DNA from 3 places in the Streptococcus porcinus genome. Region 2 is predicted to be linked to each of the others. Evidence: predicted binding sites of a transcription regulator. Region 2 holds the regulator's gene; each other region holds the start of a gene.

Region 1 (6,121 bases), 1.6 Mb from region 2:
GAGCCCCCACTAGCTTAGCAACAGCGTGTTTTTCCATATATTCAGACATGTCAAAGCGAATCATATTATCGGCTGAGCCAAAGAGTTCAATAGCTAATTGTTTAGATAATTCCGTTTTCCCTACCCCAGTCGGACCTACAAAGAGGAAAGATCCAATTGGTCGATTTGGACTACCTAAACCGACACGATTACGACGAATAGCTTTAGCAATTTTATCAACAGCAGCATCTTGACCAATTACATGAGCCTTCAAATCATCTGATAGATTAACTAATTGAGACTGTTCTTTCTCTTTGAGATCACCAACAGGAATATTGGTTTTTTGTTCAACAATTGCTTCAATAGTCTTTTCAGTAATGATAGGAGTATCTTGATCGTCTAACTTTTGGTTTTGGAGCTCCTTGTACTTAGCGATTTGGTCGCGAAAATAAGCTGCGCGTTCAAAATCTTCATCACGAGTGGCTTGCGCTTTTAAATTTTCGGCTTCCACTAAACGTTTATCAATTTCTTTAGGATCAACGAAATTAAGAGTTAAATTCATTTTTGAGCCAGCTTCATCAAGTAGGTCAATAGCTTTATCCGGTAAGAATCGGTCTTGGATATAACGATTCGATAAATTAGCGGCTGCTTCAATGGCATCTTGACTGTATTTGACATGATGGTAGTCTTCGTATTTGGCTTGAATACCTTTAAGGATGGTAATGGTTTCTTCCACAGAAGGCTCATCGACCTTAACAGGTTGCATCCGACGTTCTAAGGCTGCATCTTTTTCGATGATGCGGTATTCATTGAGTGTAGTGGCACCAACCAGCTGTAACTCACCACGAGCTAAGGCTGGTTTTAAGATATTGCCAGCATCCATATTGCCATCTCCTGCAGTACCAGCACCAACTATTTCATGAATCTCATCAATGAAGAGAATAACATCTTGACGGTTACGAATCTCTTCCATTAATTTTTGCATACGTTCTTCAAATTGTCCACGAATACCAGTTCCTTGAACTAGACTAACCACGTCTAAGCGAATAACCTCTTTATGTTGAAGTTTATGAGGAACACTGCCATCAACGATTTTCTGAGCTAAGCCTTCTACAACTGCAGTTTTACCAACGCCTGGCTCACCAATCAAGACAGGGTTATTCTTAGTTCGTCGATTTAAAATTTCAATGACGCGAAGAATCTCTTCATCGCGACCAATAACAGGATCAATATCACCATTTCTTGCGATATCGGTCACATTAATCCCAAACTCTTCAAGGAGACCGGGTTCTCTTTGAGTCTGTCTTGCGTTTTGGCCAGAAATTGCTCCTTGTCCATTGCGGTTGTTGCCTCCGCCAGCCCCGCCATTACCATTTTGTCGACCAGTTTGGGTTGGAGGCGTATTTGGTAAGTCACCAAAAGCTCTAAAGTTATTGAGATCACCAAAGAAATCATCAAATAAAGGATTTAAAGAATCTTTTTGATCTTGGGGTTTAGAACGCAACCCGCCCCAAATCGAGTTGTTTGCATCAGTTTTTATAATTTGATAACAGTTTTGACAAAGGTCGATTTGTCTTTGCTTCCCATTCACGTTAGCATATAGGTGAATAGAGGCTTCGTTTAATTTACAGTTTTGACAAAGCATAAAATACCTCCTGGGGCTTTTGTTCAAAAGAAAACCATTTAGTCAATAATGGTCAAACTTCATAGTCTTATTATAGCACCCTTAGGTTGGAAATCAAGCAAAAAGTTCAAAATTTGGCACTTGTATTTATAGAGTGATAGTTATGGGTTACAAAAGAGTAAATAGGTCAATTTTGGCCTAAAGTTTGTGAAAAAACTGATAAAATTAGTTCTTTTTGTGTTGGTTTATTTATTTTTATGATAGAATAAAGGGGATAACAAACGAATAGGAGAAAAGACATGGAATCACATTTAGTGAGAATCATTAATCGCCTTGAATTGATGGTCAATGATGGTGGCAATTTAAAAAGAAATTTTGAACGTGATGGTGTTGTAGTTGCTGAGGTATCTTTTGCAAATGATCCAGAAAGCGGTCCCGTTTTTACATTACGTGATGTGGAAGCGCGTGAATCATACTCATTTGATAGTATTGATTTAATTGCAATGGAAATTTACGATTTATTATATTGATTTTGCGGGAGCATGGATAGAAAGCTTATTTTTCAATAAGTTTTTTATTTTTACTTAAAATGTATTTTTATTTAAAAAGGTTATATTTATTCTTTTCATTTAGATATGACCATAGTTGTTTATTCCGTTAGAAGGTTTGCTATTAAAAACAAAGAACCTTTACTAATCTTTTTGGTATAATAAAGAGAAAATAGAAAAAGGAAGTAAGTAATGGTTACAATCATCGATGGTAAAGCATTGGGCCAAAAAATGCAAAATAAATTAGCCGAAAAAGTAAACGATTTAAAAAGGGAACATGGAATTGTTCCAGGCTTAGTTGTAATTCTTGTAGGTGATAATCCAGCAAGTCAAGTTTATGTCCGAAATAAAGAAAAATCAGCCATTGCGGCAGGTTTTAAGAGTGAGACAGTACGTTTGTCAGAATCAATTTGTCAAGAAGAGTTAATTGCTATTATTCATCAATTTAATCAAGACGATACGATCCATGGCATATTAGTTCAGCTTCCCTTACCAAGTCATATTAATGACAAAAAGATTATTCTCGAAATTGATCCTAAAAAAGATGTGGACGGTTTTCATCCTATGAATACCGGCCATCTTTGGTCTGGTCGACCTCTAATGGTTCCTTGCACCCCGGCTGGTATTATGGAGATGTTTAGCGATTACGGTATTGATTTAGAAGGAAAGCATGCAGTGATTATTGGGCGTTCAAATATCGTTGGTAAGCCGATGGCACAGTTATTACTTGACAAAAATGCCACAGTGACTTTAACTCATTCACGGACACGGCATTTAGCAGAAGTCGCAAGACAGGCTGATATCCTGATTGTAGCTATTGGACAAGGTCATTTTGTGACAGAAGAATTTATCAAAGAAGGAGCCGTAGTTATTGATGTCGGCATGAATCGTGATGATAATGGTAAACTAATAGGAGATGTAGTCTTTGAACAAGTGTCCCAAAAGGCAAGTTATATCACGCCGGTACCAGGAGGCGTAGGACCAATGACCATTACGATGTTGCTAGAGCAAACTTATCAGTCCGCTCTAAGAAGTGTTAGCAAATGAAATTATCGCAGGAATTTTTAAAGCAAGTGATTACCAAAAGGAAAAGAGCAAGCCATAAGGGAGATTATGGTCGATTACTCTTAGTTGGGGGGCTCTCTCCTTATGGTGGAGCGATCATCATGGCTGCAAAAGCGGCTGTTTATAGTGGTGCTGGCTTAGTAACTGTGGCTACTGAAAAAGATAACATTAGTCCACTTCACGCTCAATTACCAGAAGCGATGGCCTTTTCAGTCGATGACAAAGCCCTATTCTTACAACATATACGGACTGCGGATGTTATTCTTATCGGACCCGGACTTTCGGAGAATAGCAAAGCTGAGACCCTATTTGATTCCGTTATGGCGCAGGTGTCAGAGGAGCAGATTTTAATCCTAGATGGCTCTGCTCTAAACCTCATAGCAAAAAGAAAAGACCAAGTTAAAAAAGGTCAGAATCTTGTTTTAACCCCTCACGAAAAAGAATGGGAACGTTTATCAGGGTTAGCAATTGAAAAACAGAACTTGCAGACTACCCAAGAAGCTTTAAGTCGTTTTCCTGATAGCACTATACTAGTTGCAAAAAGTCACGCTACGAGTATTTTCTATCAAGATCAGATCTTTCAAATAGGTATTGGGGGCCCTTACCAAGCAACGGCAGGTATGGGCGATACGCTAGCAGGTATGATAGCTGGCTTTGCTGGTCAATTTCAAAATGTTAGTCTAGTTGAAAGATTAGCTGCGGCAACTTACTTGCATTCTTATATTGCAGACCAACTAGCTAGGGATAACTATGTGGTATTGCCAACTACTATTTGTGAGCAAATACCCTATTGGATGAAAAAATGGTGTCAGAATTAACCTTCTTTTGTGAGAACTAATGACTAGGAGCTACAGGCTCCTTTTTTCGTGCTTAGAGCAGACTTTTTAAGTGAAAAAATGGTATAATTGCTTTTGTAAAGTGGCGTTTTTGCCTTTAACAAAAAAGAAAGGAAACCTGATGTCTGATTATTTAAGTGTTAGTCAATTAACCAAATACCTTAAATTGAAGTTTGATCGTGATCCCTATTTAGAACGGGTTTATCTGACAGGTCAGGTTTCGAATTTTAGAAAAAGACCTAACCATCAATACTTTTCTTTGAAGGATGAAGGAGCAGTCATTCAAGCGACTATTTGGGGCGGCGTCTACAAGAAATTGGGTTTTGATTTAGAAGAAGGGATGAAAGTAAATATTGTTGGCCGTGTGCAACTTTACGAACCTTCAGGGAGCTATTCCATTATTATTGAAAAGGTAGACCCAGATGGTGTCGGAGCCCTAGCCCTTCAGTTTGAACAGTTAAAAGCTAAACTAAGTAAAGAAGGTTACTTTAATGACAACCACAAACAAGCTCTACCTCAATTTGCTAAAAAAATCGGAGTTGTAACGAGTCCAAGTGGGGCAGTTATCAGAGATATTATTACCACGGTATCTCGGCGCTTTTCTGGTGTCGATATCCTTTTGTTTCCGACTAAAGTTCAAGGAAGTGGGGCAGCAGAAGAAGTAGTGGCCAATATTGCCCTTGCAAACCAAAGAACAGATTTGGATTTGTTAATTGTTGGTCGTGGGGGAGGTTCTATTGAAGATCTTTGGGCCTTCAACGAAGAGATAGTAGTTCAAGCTATTTTTGAATCACGCCTGCCCATCATCTCAAGCGTTGGTCATGAGACAGATATTACCTTGGCCGATTTTGTAGCTGATCGGCGAGCAGCTACACCGACAGCAGCGGCTGAGCTAGCCACTCCTGTCACTAAAGCTGATATTATTTCTTGGATAAGTGAACAACAAAATAGAGCTTATCAAGCTAATCTACGCTTGTTGAAGCTAAAAGAAGATCGGTTAGCCAAGCTGTCACAATCTGTTATATTTAGGCAGCCTGAGCGTCTTTATGATAGTTTTTTACAAAAGATTGATCGTCTCCAATCTCAGATGAACTATCAGATTAAGCAAAAACTGTCTGAAACCCAACGTCTAGAGGTCTCCCTAAGGCATCGTCTTCAGGCCTTAGATATAGTTACTAAGTTGAGTCGTTATCAAGAAAAAGTTAATTACCTTAATCAGTGGTTACAAATCAATATGCAAAAACGCTATGATTATTCTTTGGCCCGATTTGAAAAAGCTCAGGATACTCTGTTAGCTCTAGACACTGAAAGAATCATTGCTAGAGGCTATGGGATTTTACGAAAAGATGAAGAGGTTATATCGTCAGTTGCAAATATTGCAATAGGCGATGCTTTAGACCTTGAACTACAAGATGGACAAATAGAAGTAGAGGTAAAAAATGTCAAGCAAAAAACAAACATTTGAAGAAGGTTTACAAGAACTAGAAGCTATTGTTACAAAACTTGAAAACGGAGATGTTCCCCTAGAGGAGGCTTTAACAGAATTTCAAAAAGGAATGATTCTTTCAAAAGGTCTACAAAAAACGTTGCAAGATGCTGAGAAAACCTTGGTTAAAGTCATGCAAAACGATGGAACAGAAGTTGAGATTGACGCCTAATGAATAAAGTAGACAAAATTAATCTGGCAATCACCCGCTTTTATCAAGGGAAGCAAGCTGTGTCTGAACAACTTATAGCGGCGATTAGTTATTCTACGGAATCTGGTGGTAAAAGGATTAGGCCCCTCCTCCTATTAGAACTATTAGAGGCTCTTTCAGTGCCTTTAACTGACAGTCATTATGATATCGCAGCTGCTCTTGAAATGATTCATACTGGAAGTTTGATCCATGATGATCTCCCAGCTATGGATAATGATGACTATCGTCGTGGTTGCCTTACAAATCATAAAAAATTTGATGAAGCAACGGCTATACTAGCTGGTGATAGTCTCTTTTTGGATGCCTTTGCTTTAATTGCTGGGACAAATTTGTCAGCTAATATAAAGGTTGATTTAATAGAATCTCTTTCGA
Region 2 (6,121 bases):
AAAGCATCTTCAATGCGCAATTTCATTTCTTTTAGTTCTGTTTCTGTTGCGGCACCTACTTTGATAACTGCAACACCACCTGCCAATTTAGCTAAACGTTCTTGTAATTTTTCACGATCGAAGTCTGAAGTTGTTGTTTCTAACTGTGATTTGATCAGTCCCACACGGTTAGCAATCGCTTCAGCAGAGCCAGATCCCTCAACAATAACTGTAGAATCCTTGTCAACAGTTACTTTAGCAGCCTGTCCAAGCGCAGCAATTGTCGCATCCTTAAGCTCAAGTCCTAAATCTTCTGTGATCACTGTTCCGCCAGTTAAAATAGCAATATCTTCTAACATAGCTTTACGACGATCACCAAATCCTGGGGCTTTCACAGCTACAACATTAAATGTTCCGCGAATTTTGTTTAAAACAAGAGTTGGTAATGCTTCTCCATCCACATCGTCAGCAATAATAAGCAATGGACGACTTGTTTTAAGAACTTCTTCTAATAATGGTAGAATTTCTTGAATATTTGAAATTTTCTTATCTGTTATTAAAATAAATGGATTCTCAAGATCAGCAACCATCTTCTCATTGTCAGTTACCATGTATTGTGACAAGTAACCTCGGTCAAACTGCATACCTTCAACTACTTCAAGTTCAGTCTCCATACCGCGTGACTCTTCAATTGTGATAACTCCATCATTTCCAACACGTTCCATAGCTTCTGAAATGTATTCACCGACTTTTTCTGAACGGGATGACACAGCTGCTACTTGAGCAATAGCTTCTTTACCAGTAACAGGTTGCGCAATTGTTTTCAATTCTCCAACAGCTGCTGAAGTGGCCTTTTCAATCCCACGACGAATACCGATTGGATTAGCTCCTGCAGTCACATTTTTCAAGCCTTCACGAACGATAGCTTGTGTTAAAACTGTCGCAGTCGTTGTTCCATCACCAGCAATATCGTTAGTTTTTGATGCTACTTCTGAAACCAGTTTTGCACCCATATTTTCAAAGTGATCTTCCAGTTCAATTTCTTTAGCAATGGTTACCCCATCATTGGTAATTAGAGGTGAGCCGAAGGCTTTTTCAAGTACAACATTACGGCCTTTTGGTCCCAAGGTAACTTTGACTGTATCTGCTAAAATATCTACACCACGTACCATTGCTGCACGCGCATCTGCTGAAAATTTAATATCTTTTGCCATATAAAATCCTTCTTTCTGTAACTATTGTAATGAGGTGACTACTTATTCAGTAATAATTGCAATAATATCTGACTCTCTAATGATAGAAACTTTTTCTTCATTAATGGTTACTTCTAAATCATGTCCGCTTTCAACTAAAACTTCTTGACCAACCTTAACAGAAGGTGATACAAGCTCACCAGTGATAGTTCGCATACCAGTTTCGCTAACGGCTACAACCTTAGCTTTTCTTGTTGACTCTTTTTGTGCTCCAGCAAGAACAAAGCCTCCGACTGTTTTTTCTTGCTCTTCATTAAATTTAACGACCACGCGGTCACCTAATGGTTTTAACATGAGTATTACCTCCAATAAATTGAATTTTATTATTTTTAGCACTTTTTTATATAGAGTGCTAGTTCTGTTTACTATTTTATCACTTGGTCAAAAATAGTCAAGAAAAAAGAGCCTAGTTTTTTACTAAACTCTCTCTTTATCTTATTCTATGTCACATTTTATTTTGCCTTTGGTTAAACCAACTTTTAATTTATTTCCAGAAGATAACTGTCCCGAAAGGAGTAGCTCTGACAATTTATCCTCAACTTCTGTTTGAATCGTTCTTCGAAGAGGACGAGCCCCCATTTCAACATCATAACCTTTTTCAGATAGGTATTTAAGTGCAGACGGTTGGAATTTTAGAGTAATTCCCTTTTCTTTTAGGGTAGCAATTAATGGTTTCACCATAATCCTAACTACTTGTTGCATATCTTCTTGACTTAAACTGTGGAAAACAACCTTTTCATCAATTCGATTAATAAATTCAGGACGATAAGTTTTCTTTAGTTCTTCTAAAATCCGTTTTTCCATAGCTTGGTGATCGTGACTAATATCTCTAACACCAAAACCTACAGTCTTATCATCTCGAAGTGCTGTCGCACCTAAATTGCTGGTCATGATAATAATAGTATTCGTGAAGTCAACTTTGCGACCACGGGAATCTGTCAGCACACCGTCATCCAAAACTTGAAGAAGAACGTTGAAAATATCTGGGTGAGCTTTTTCAACTTCATCAAAGAGCAAAACGGAGTAAGGCCTATTCCTTACTTTTTCTGTCAATTCTCCACCCTCGTCATAGCCCACATATCCTGGAGGAGCACCATTAAGACGACTGGCTGAAAATTTTTCCATGTACTCTGACATATCGAAACGAATCAATGCTGATTCATCATCAAATAAAACTTCAGCCAAGGCTTTCGCCAGCTCTGTTTTCCCAACACCTGTGGGACCTAGAAACATAAATGAACCAATTGGCCGTTTGCCAGTGCGAATACCAGATTGGTTACGACGTATAGCCCTTGAAATAGCTGAAATAGCCTCGTCTTGACCAATAACGCGTTTGTGTAATTCTTCCTCTAAACGAAGGTATTTTTGGCTATCAGCTTGGCTAATTTTCTCAAGCGGTATGCCTGATAGTCTACTCAAAGTTGCCATAATATCATCTTCTGTAACTGGGGTTGGGTTGGGCTTTGTTTTCTGACCAGCCTTTAACAGACTAGCCACCTTTTTAAAATCCTTATCTAGGATAGCTTGATCAATAGGACTTAAAAGGGAGGGAGCCTCTTTTTTGATTAGTCCCTGAACTGTTGCACTTGCCTCATCTAAGAGGTCTATAGCAGAATCTGGCAGGTTTTTGCTAGTTAAATAACGATGTGCAACTTTAACAGCCACTTTGACAGCCTGATCAGAAATACCAACATTATGATACATCTCATAAGAAGATTTTAGACCAAGAAGAATTTGGTAAGCATCTTCAAGGCTTGGTTCTTCAATTAAAATTTTAGCAAAACGACGAGATAGAGCTGCATCTTTTTCAATATGTTTTTGATATTCTTCCTGAGTTGTTGCACCTACCATATGTAGCGTTCCACGAGACAAGGCTGGTTTCAAGATATTAGCTGCATCTAAGGTACTATCGATACCACTTCCAGACCCCATAATCGTATGTAATTCATCAACAAAAAGAATGATTTTCCCATCAGCTTCGATATCATCTATTATTTGGTTCATCCGCTCTTCAAAATCACCACGAAAACGGGTTCCTGCAACCACACTCATCATGTCCAATTCCAAAACTCGCATCTCCTGCAATTCGTAGGGAATAGCCCCCTCGACAATTCGTTGAGCTAGTCCATACGCCAAAGCCGTTTTCCCAACACCCGCATCTCCGACTAAGACCGGATTATTCTTGGTCTTGCGGCTCAATACCTGGACCATCCGAGTAATTTCTTTATCTCGACCAATCACCGGTTCTAAAAGTCCTTGACTGGCCATCTGCGTTAAGTCACGTGTGAAATCAGAAAGTTCACCTGCTGAACTTGCCGGTTTCATCATATCTGAGAAGGTCCCACCTGCTTTTGATTTTTTAGGTTTGCGTAATTCATAAATAGCTTTAATAGTCTCTTTACTATAGGCAGCCTGTCTTTCAATTGCTTTACGTAAATCAGAGATTTTCAACTCCCCTTGACCCTCATCTCGTAGTTTAAAACCAGCCATTTCAAGTAAACGTGCTGCCATCACATCAGGGTTCAATAATATTGCAAAAAGCACGTGTTCCGATCCCACTTCCTGGGCACCTGTTACTTGACGGATAGCATCTGAAAACTGGAGAATTTTTGTTAAAGTTCTAGACTGACCTTTTAAAGTCCATTCTTTCACATCATCATTTGGTGTTTGTCCCATAGCCAAAATAGCTGCCGCTTCATATTCTTCTATGGCAACTTTATCATCAAATTCATTGAAAACAAGTCCCGCGAGTGAATTGTTAACCACAACCATTGCTAAAAGAAGATGCCAGGTTTCTAAATATTGGCTATCAAAGCGTGCAGCTTGATATTGAGCCTGCTTGAAAATTTCTTGCATTTTAAGTGAGTAATCTATCATTAATTGCTTCCCTTCCTGTCAATACGCTGTAGCAAACGATATAGCATACGCGCACGAATAGCAGATGCGTCTGCCCCTAGAACTTCATCAGAGGCCATTGCTAAGATAACGTTCCCCTCGCGTTCAGTAATTAAATGTTCATCAAATAATAATTGAATAGAATCAGTAAAAACAACTTCACTCACCTGCTGACCAATATTTGCAGTTAAATTGCCAATGAGATGGTGTTTGTCTGAAAAGTGCACTTTAGCAATTCGAATATAGCCACCGCCACCCCGCTTACTCTCAACTTCATATCCCCGACTTTCAGTGAAACGGGTTTTAATAACATAATTAATCTGACTTGGTACCACTTGAAAAGAATCTGCTAATAGGGAACGTTTAATTTCGGCAATCCCCGATTGAGCTAATAACTCTTTGATATATTCCTCAATGCTATCCGATGTGTTTTTTGTCGGCATCAACTCACCCCTTCATTTCTACTCAATTTTTGACTAAAACTGACTTTTATTATAACAAATTGCAGATGTGAAAAGCAAATCTTTGTTTGCTAAAACAATCTCTTTGGTTCATATAGACACAAAAAAGGCAGAAACTAGTCCGCCTTTTCTTTATCTATTGTTCATTACTGATTAAGATAATTTAGTGATATTCACTGCTTGAGGGCCACGTTGACCTTCTTCAACATCAAATTCAACTTTTTGACCTTCATCTAAAGTTTTGAAACCATCAGACTGAATTGCTGAAAAATGTGCGAAGACATCTTGACCTTCCTCAGTTGAGATAAAACCGAAACCTTTTTCAGCGTTAAACCATTTAACTGTACCTTGTGCCATATACATCCACTTCCTTTCTAATAAAGCTATTGTGTAAAACTAGAGAGAAATGAAGATGTTAAAACACAAATATTTACTCAAAAACTAATTTACAATCCCAGTTTAACAGAGAATAAGGGTATTGTCAAGGCAAAACATTAAAACTCCTTTAAAACTTTAAAAAATAAATTAAATAGAAAGCGTTTAACTAGATCAAGGTAGTTTTTAGTTGAGTTTCTCCTCTCTCTAGGCTAAAATGTGTTGTATAAAGAAGTCACTATTTTTAACAGCTCAAAGTCATTAATTTCTTTGAGATAATTAATGAAAAATTAAGCGAATTGCTAAAATAGGCGATTATAGGAGAGAACATGTCCAACACCAACTTAGTAGACCGCATTCAAACTATGCGTCAAAAATATATTAACAATTACCCTACAGAGAAACTAAAGGCAGATTACACCTGTTCAGATATCAGAAAAGCTAAAAAATTAAAAAAGAAGCTTATTGCTCTTGAAAAAGAACGTTGCCACAAATTAATTGAACATATTGATGTCACTGAGATTGACCAAAAAATTGCTATTTTAAAAAATAACTACATTAATGAAAGTCAGTCATCTCATAAACAGGAAAAATCTTAATCATGCCAATAGCTATAATTGTCATCACCTTTTTACTTTCCCTCATCTTATCCAACGTTATTAATCGTATTATTCCTCAGATACCTTTACCCGCTATACAACTCTTTTTTGGTATTCTATTTGGAATTTTTAGCAAAGATCAAGCTTTAATTCTAAACCCTGAGCTTTTTCTAGCTTTTGTTATCGCACCTTTAAACTTTCGTGAAGGTCAAGAAAGTGATGTTAAAAGTTTTCTAAAGTCACGCAATCTGGTTTTATTCCTTATCTTGCCTACTGTTTTTTTAACCACTATTCTTATGGGGCTCAGTATTAAGGCCTTACTTCCTGTAGAATTACCCCTTGCTCTATGTTTTGCTATGGGGGCTTCTTTAGCCCCAACTGACGCCGTAGCCTTCTTATCCCTTGCTAAGCGTTTTAAGTTTCCTAATCAAATCAAAAATATTCTTACTTCCGAAGGGCTTTTAAATGACGCTAGTGGTCTAGTTGCTTTTCAGTTTGCCCTCATTGCTCTTACTACAGGCTATTTTTCTCTGACAAAAGCAGGGCTCCAATTATTAAT
Region 3 (6,121 bases), 550 kb from region 2:
AATAAAATCAGAATCAAGACGGCGTAAACAATAGCATCACGATAACTTGAGAAGCCAATGGAAACCGAAATAGTCTCAATAAGACCAATCATAAAACCTCCCAAGGCAGCGCCTGGTATAATCCCAATTCCACCTAAAACCGCAGCAACAAAAGCTTTAATTCCTGGCGTCATGCCCATCAAAGGATTAATCGAATTATAATATAAACCAATCAAAACCCCTGCTGCTCCAGCTAATGCAGAGCCAAGAGCAAAAGTGAAACTGATGGTGGAGTTGACATTAATTCCCATTAATTGGGCAGCGTCGCTGTCAACAGACACCGCGCGCATTGCTTTTCCCATTTTGGTCTTTTTAACAACAAACTGTAAACAAATCATTAAAAGGATTGAAACCACTAGAATAATAATTTGAACATTGCTGATGCTTACCGGACCTAGTGAATATTTAACTGTTTTTAAAGCTTGAGGGAAAGCTCTAGCTTCTGCCCCGACAAGATAGACCATTCCATACTCCAAGAGGAATGATACCCCGATAGCAGTAATGAGTGCCGCAATCCGGGTAGAATGGCGTAAGGGACGATAGGCTAAAAATTCAATCAACATACCTAAGCAAGCTGTAATCACCATCGTTAGTAAGAGAGCTACAAAGATATTGAGATGAAAAACATTAATTAAATAATAACCTATAAAAGCACCCATCATGAACAAATCGCCATGTGCGAAGTTTATTAATTTGATAATACCATAAACCATGGTGTAACCCAAGGCCAAAAGAGCATAGACACTGCCCAAAATCAGGCCGTTAACAAGTTGTTGAAGCATTTATTTACCAATCTTTCTACATTTCTTAAACAGTCTTTTTTCTCATTTTGCCGCAATAACGGTTGCTGAACTTTCTTTCCCCTTGGTTAAACCAATGACTGTCACAGATTTGATAGGGTTGTGTTTGTGGTCAATAGTCATCGTGCCAGTAACACCTTCAAATTGCTTTAATGCCGCAATCCCTTCAGAAATATCTTTCGAAGTTTTTGCTCCTTTAGCAGCCTCTGCTACCATGTACACAGAATCATAGGCTAAGGCCGCAAACATTGATGGCTCTTTGCCATATTTCTTTTTATAATGTTCAGCAAAAGTGACCGCTTTTTTAGATATGGACGCAGAATAACCAGAAAGATAATAAACATCTGTAACATTATCTTTTCCGCCAAGTTCAACTAACTTAGCATCAGCAAAGCCATCAGGACCTACAATGGGTACTTTTATCCCCATTTCACGCGCCTGCTTAATAATAGTCCCAGTTTCTTGATAATAACCCGGCATAATGACAGCATCATAATGTTGATTTTTTATTTTTGTCAATGCTGATTGGAAATCCGTATCACCTGACTGATAGGTAGACTCGGAAACAATTTTACCCTTGTAAACACGTTTAAATCGTTTGGCAATGCCTTTTGCGTAGTCACTAGAGTTATCATAAAAGAGAGCCACTTTTTTAGCTTTTAAATGATCACTGGCAAATGTTGACAAAACATCTCCTTGATAAGAATCAATAAAAGTTGTTCGGTAGATATAATCGTACGTTTTTCCGTCTTTCGCAATCGTTAAGTCATCTTGCGTCCCAGAAGGCGTAATCAACGGTACTGCTGCTTGTGTGGCATTAGGTGATGCTGCTGCTGCCGCTCCTGAAGTAGATGGTCCGATAATGACATTAACGTTATTTTGCGTTGCCAAGCTAGTCGTTACAGTAGCAGACTCAGCATTTTCTGATTTGTTATCTTTTGAAATGACTTCTATCTTTTTACCATTGATACCACCAGCTTTATTAATTTCAGCAACAGCCATCATTGCGCCAACTTTTTCTGCACTGCCATAAGCAGAAACTGGTCCTGTCAGCTCCAAGTTTAGACCAATTTTCACCGTTTTCTCAATTTTGGTTCCTTCAGCATTTGATGTACTACTGGGGGGAGCCGCATCACAAGCTGCTAATGAAAATAAAGCGAGTCCTGCGCCTATTGTGGCAAAAATTTTCTTTTGCATAAATCATTTCCTCATCTAGTCTAAAGTAATATGTATCTAAGAATACAGAATTATCAGAAAATTGTCAATAGTTTAAACTGGTTTTTAATGTAAAAAAGGCTAGGACATTAATTCCTAGCCACTTAGCCTCTTTGAGAAACTATACTCTTTATTAAATTGTTTTAACGGTAAAGATTTCCTACAAAGTCACGATCAATGGCATCAAGCTCAGAGAGTTTAACTTCTTTAACAAATTTCAATTTGCTAATATCTTTAACTTTGTCTGCAAGTTCTTCCTTATTAACATATAGAATAATATAGCGTGATTTTCTTGAATGGTAATGGCAATCACCAAATTTTTGAATCTTACGGGCATCACGATTGTAATAAAGGTAGACGATTATTCCAACTCTACTTTGTCTTTCAAACATGCGCTATTTCCTTCTTTTATATTTCGATAAATTCCTTTTGCAATTCTTTCTCGTCGTTCAGCTAATGGTAACCCTGTATCAATAAAGATAGTTGAGGACACAATTTCAGCAATGCTCTCTGCAATCTCTGCTAAAATTGTTTGTAAATCAACCTCTGCAATTCGCAATGCAACCACTTTAGGGTGTAAATCAAGCTCTCTCTTTTTACGCAAGATTTCTTTATTAATGGATTTACTGTCGGGACGATACCTTAAGTAGTCTTTTTGATCTGCTACATCAGTGAGTAATCTCTGAAACTGTTCAATTTCGTATTGCAGTTGCTGGTCTTTTTTAAACTTATTGTAGACTTTTCGATAAGTTTGAAATTCCTCTGTTTTCTTAATATCTTCTATTAAATGATCAATAGCGTCTTCAATAGCAAATAGATCTTCGTTAATGACTAACATAAAATGATTATATCATAAACCAGAGCTAATACCATGTTTTTATGAATTAAAATCATCCTCACTTTCCATAACCATATTTAAAAAGTCTTTACCTTTCTAAAACGATAGCCTTTCCCTAATTTTTACCTACCGCATTCCAGATAAACCTCACGCTATTATAACTTGGTTTTCGTCTTTTTTTCATTCCTAATTTTTTATATTCCTAAATAGTAGAATAATATCAATACTTATAAGCTACTAGTAAAACAACTTCAACTTAATAAAAGAACCGAAAATAGATATTTCGGTTCTTTTAGTTTATTTTAATTCATTATTTTCCATAATTTCATCAATGAAGCCATATTCCAACGTCTCTTTGGCATCCATCCAGTAGTCACGTTCTGCATCTTTATGAATTTGCTTAATCGTCTTACCAGAATTATCAGCAAGGATTTTTTCAAGGCGTTTCCGTGTTTTTAACAACTGTTCAGCAACAATTGCCATATCCGTTTGCTGCGTACCACTACCAGCACCACCCATCGGTTGATGAATTAAGTATTCAGCATTTGGTAGCATGAATCGTTTGCCTTTGGCACCTGATGATGCAATGATAGTTCCCATTGAGGCAGCCATACCCATTACAATAGTTTGAACATCTGATTTAATAAAGTTCATAGTGTCAACAATTGCTAGTCCAGCTGAAACTGAACCTCCAGGTGTATTTACATAGAGGTAAATATCTTTAGTATTATCTTGCGCGTCCAAAAATAACAATTGTGCAATAATAGAATTCGCCATATTATCTTCAACTGGTCCAGTTAGCATAATAATACGGTCTTTTAGGAGACGTGAATAGATATCATAAGAACGTTCTCCTCGACTTGTTTGTTCAATAACTACAGGAATCATAGTATTCTCCAATCTAAATAAAATATCTATTAATATATAAGTCTCAATAGATTTATCTTTTAATGACTGTCCTCATTATAATCTATTGGTCAAATAAGGTCAAATAATAACTTTCCTTTTGAAAAAACTTTCCAGTCCTTACTAGAAAGCCTTCTCTCATATTAGCAAAGATCGTTGTTAGAAAATTATTCATGACCTTGAGTTGAATCAAAGCATTTGGAGCTTTTATTTTGTACCAAATAATCTATCACCCGCATCACCAAGACCAGGTACAATGTAGCCATGTTCATTTAACTTTTCGTCCAAGGCTGCTGTATAAATATCAACATCAGGGTGAGCTTCTTGTAACTTTTTCACACCCTCTGGTGCTGCTACGAGACAGACAAACTTAATATTAGCTGCTCCACGTTTTTTCAAGGAATCCACAGCTAATATAGCAGAACCACCAGTCGCAAGCATTGGGTCCACAACAAAAATTTGACGTTGATCAATATCTTCAGGAAGTTTAACAAGGTATTCAACTGGCTCAAAAGTTTCTTCATCACGGTACATTCCGATATGTCCAACCTTCGCAGCTGGGACTAAACTTAAGAATCCATCAACCATTCCGATACCTGCTCTAAGTATTGGGACAATAGCCAATTTTTTACCTGTGAGTTGTTTCTGCACTGTTTTTGCCACTGGTGTTTGAATCTCTACATCTTCAAGCGGAAGATCACGTGATACTTCATACCCCATCAACATCGCAATTTCATTGACTAATTCTCGAAAATTCTTTGTTGAAGTGTCTTCTCTGCGTAAGATTGATAGTTTATGCTGAATAAGTGGATGTGAAATAACTTGACATTTTCCCATGATAACATACTTCCTTCTAAAAATTTTTTACCTTCCACATTATACCAAAAATCATTAGTCTTTGCTGGGGAATTTTTCATATTTAGGTAATTCTTTTAAAAATATAATCAGCTTTGTCAAACAAACTTTCTTTGGAGCAGAGCTGCAAAAGAATTTCTTCAGAAGACTAAAAAAGAACAGCTAGAACTCACTACAAAGTGCTAGTCTGTTCTGTACATTTTGCGGTCTCAGGGCATTTTTAACCTAGCTCTAAGTTTTTCTGCCTTATGACCAATTAACTTATCCAACTGATGTGTCGCAAGAGTTAAATAACCGTATACTATGATTCCAATCAAACCAATAATCAAGAGATAAAGGAGACTGGATAGACGTCCGGTTGGAGTAAAAACAAATCCTAAAAGCCAATTAGCAAATGCTACCACAATTCCCATAATAGCTGTTAGTAGAGCAATTAATGTTAGTTGTTTCAGTAATAGTTTTCGATTGAATTTAGTGACCTGGTGAAGACGTTTATACATCAGGTAAATAGGAACTAGTAAGCCCAGTGAAGTGGCAATAATAGGACCATAGGCGTGAAAAAGATAAATTAATGGTACTTGTAAAACAAGTTTAGTAAGGATACCATAAGCAAAATAATAGAGAGCCTTACGATTCTCAAAAAGAGCTTGTAACATTGGCGCTAATAAGGTATATAGAGCTAATAAAATGGTTTGAAAAAGAACTGCCCTAAATAAGTTAATCGCCTCAACTTCACTGAAACCATAAAAAACAGAATAAAGAGGGCGGGCCAAGATAATAGCACCTAGTAACGCTGGCAAAAGAAATATCATCAACATAACCACATTATTAATAATCAATTTTGCCGATGCACGACTATCCTTTTTGATATGGTTCTCTGTCAAAAGTGCAATCCCAACACCACCAATAGAAGCTGCCACAGCAATTAAAATTATGGTAATTTTAGCAGGATTGGCATTAAAATAACCAAATTGGATCAAGAGTTGCTCTTTGGTATAATTTGTGAAAAGAAGCATCGTATTGGAATAGGTCCACTGGTCAATCAGTTGAAAAGCTTGGATAGCACTCCCTATCACAATAAAAGGAATTGACTCTTTCAAGGTTTCCAATAACAAGCCCTTAGCATCAATTGGAACATCTTGCTTTGGTTTAGCTAAAATAGCCTTTAAGAGCCCCTCTTTTGCTAAATAAAAAACTAGAACAGCCATACTCGCAATCATACCAATGAAAGCAGCTAGCGTCGATTGAGTAACTGCATGTAGGTAGTCGCCAGATCCTATCTTCATAATCATAAAGGTAGCTGTTAGCATCCAAATCACCCTGATAATCTGCTCTGCTATTTGGCTAAGAGCATAAGGTTTTATATTATTGTGCCCTTGGAAGATACCACGGATAACGCTCATGACAGGAAATATAAAAACAGCGAGCGACAGGCTGTGCATAACTGGTATTAGCTGACCGTCCGACC

Evidence for each region. Region 2 encodes CtsR, which represses protease genes until heat stress. Its sites were predicted from a motif close to TTGGTCAAAAAAGGTCAAANA; they were not measured.
Region 1: the regulator CtsR is predicted to act here: its motif matches at 1,663-1,683, upstream of FGK96_RS02270 (ATP-dependent Clp protease ATP-binding subunit).
Region 3: the regulator CtsR is predicted to act here: its motif matches at 3,866-3,886, upstream of clpP (ATP-dependent Clp protease proteolytic subunit ClpP).

The regions. Positions count from the first base shown of each region.
Region 1 is NZ_LR594036.1:451,082-457,202, forward strand. It holds gene FGK96_RS02270 (ATP-dependent Clp protease ATP-binding subunit) at 1-1,624, opposite strand, end outside; gene FGK96_RS02275 (DUF1797 family protein) at 1,903-2,133, shown strand; gene FGK96_RS02280 (bifunctional methylenetetrahydrofolate dehydrogenase/methenyltetrahydrofolate cyclohydrolase) at 2,344-3,198, shown strand; gene FGK96_RS02285 (NAD(P)H-hydrate dehydratase) at 3,195-4,034, shown strand; gene xseA (exodeoxyribonuclease VII large subunit) at 4,174-5,517, shown strand; gene FGK96_RS02295 (exodeoxyribonuclease VII small subunit) at 5,492-5,710, shown strand; gene FGK96_RS02300 (polyprenyl synthetase family protein) at 5,710-6,121, shown strand, end outside.
Region 2 is NZ_LR594036.1:2,064,104-2,070,224, forward strand. It holds gene groL (chaperonin GroEL) at 1-1,193, opposite strand, end outside; gene groES (co-chaperone GroES) at 1,236-1,526, opposite strand; gene FGK96_RS09980 (ATP-dependent Clp protease ATP-binding subunit) at 1,668-4,109, opposite strand; gene FGK96_RS09985 (CtsR family transcriptional regulator) at 4,109-4,570, opposite strand; gene FGK96_RS09990 (cold-shock protein) at 4,742-4,945, opposite strand; gene FGK96_RS09995 (hypothetical protein) at 5,293-5,562, shown strand; gene FGK96_RS10000 (cation:proton antiporter) at 5,565-6,121, shown strand, end outside.
Region 3 is NZ_LR594036.1:1,517,167-1,523,287, forward strand. It holds gene FGK96_RS07295 (branched-chain amino acid ABC transporter permease) at 1-821, opposite strand, end outside; gene FGK96_RS07300 (ABC transporter substrate-binding protein) at 864-2,036, opposite strand; gene FGK96_RS07305 (DUF2129 domain-containing protein) at 2,198-2,446, opposite strand; gene FGK96_RS07310 (YlbF family regulator) at 2,416-2,892, opposite strand; gene clpP (ATP-dependent Clp protease proteolytic subunit ClpP) at 3,190-3,780, opposite strand; gene upp (uracil phosphoribosyltransferase) at 4,006-4,635, opposite strand; gene FGK96_RS07325 (putative polysaccharide biosynthesis protein) at 4,863-6,121, opposite strand, start outside.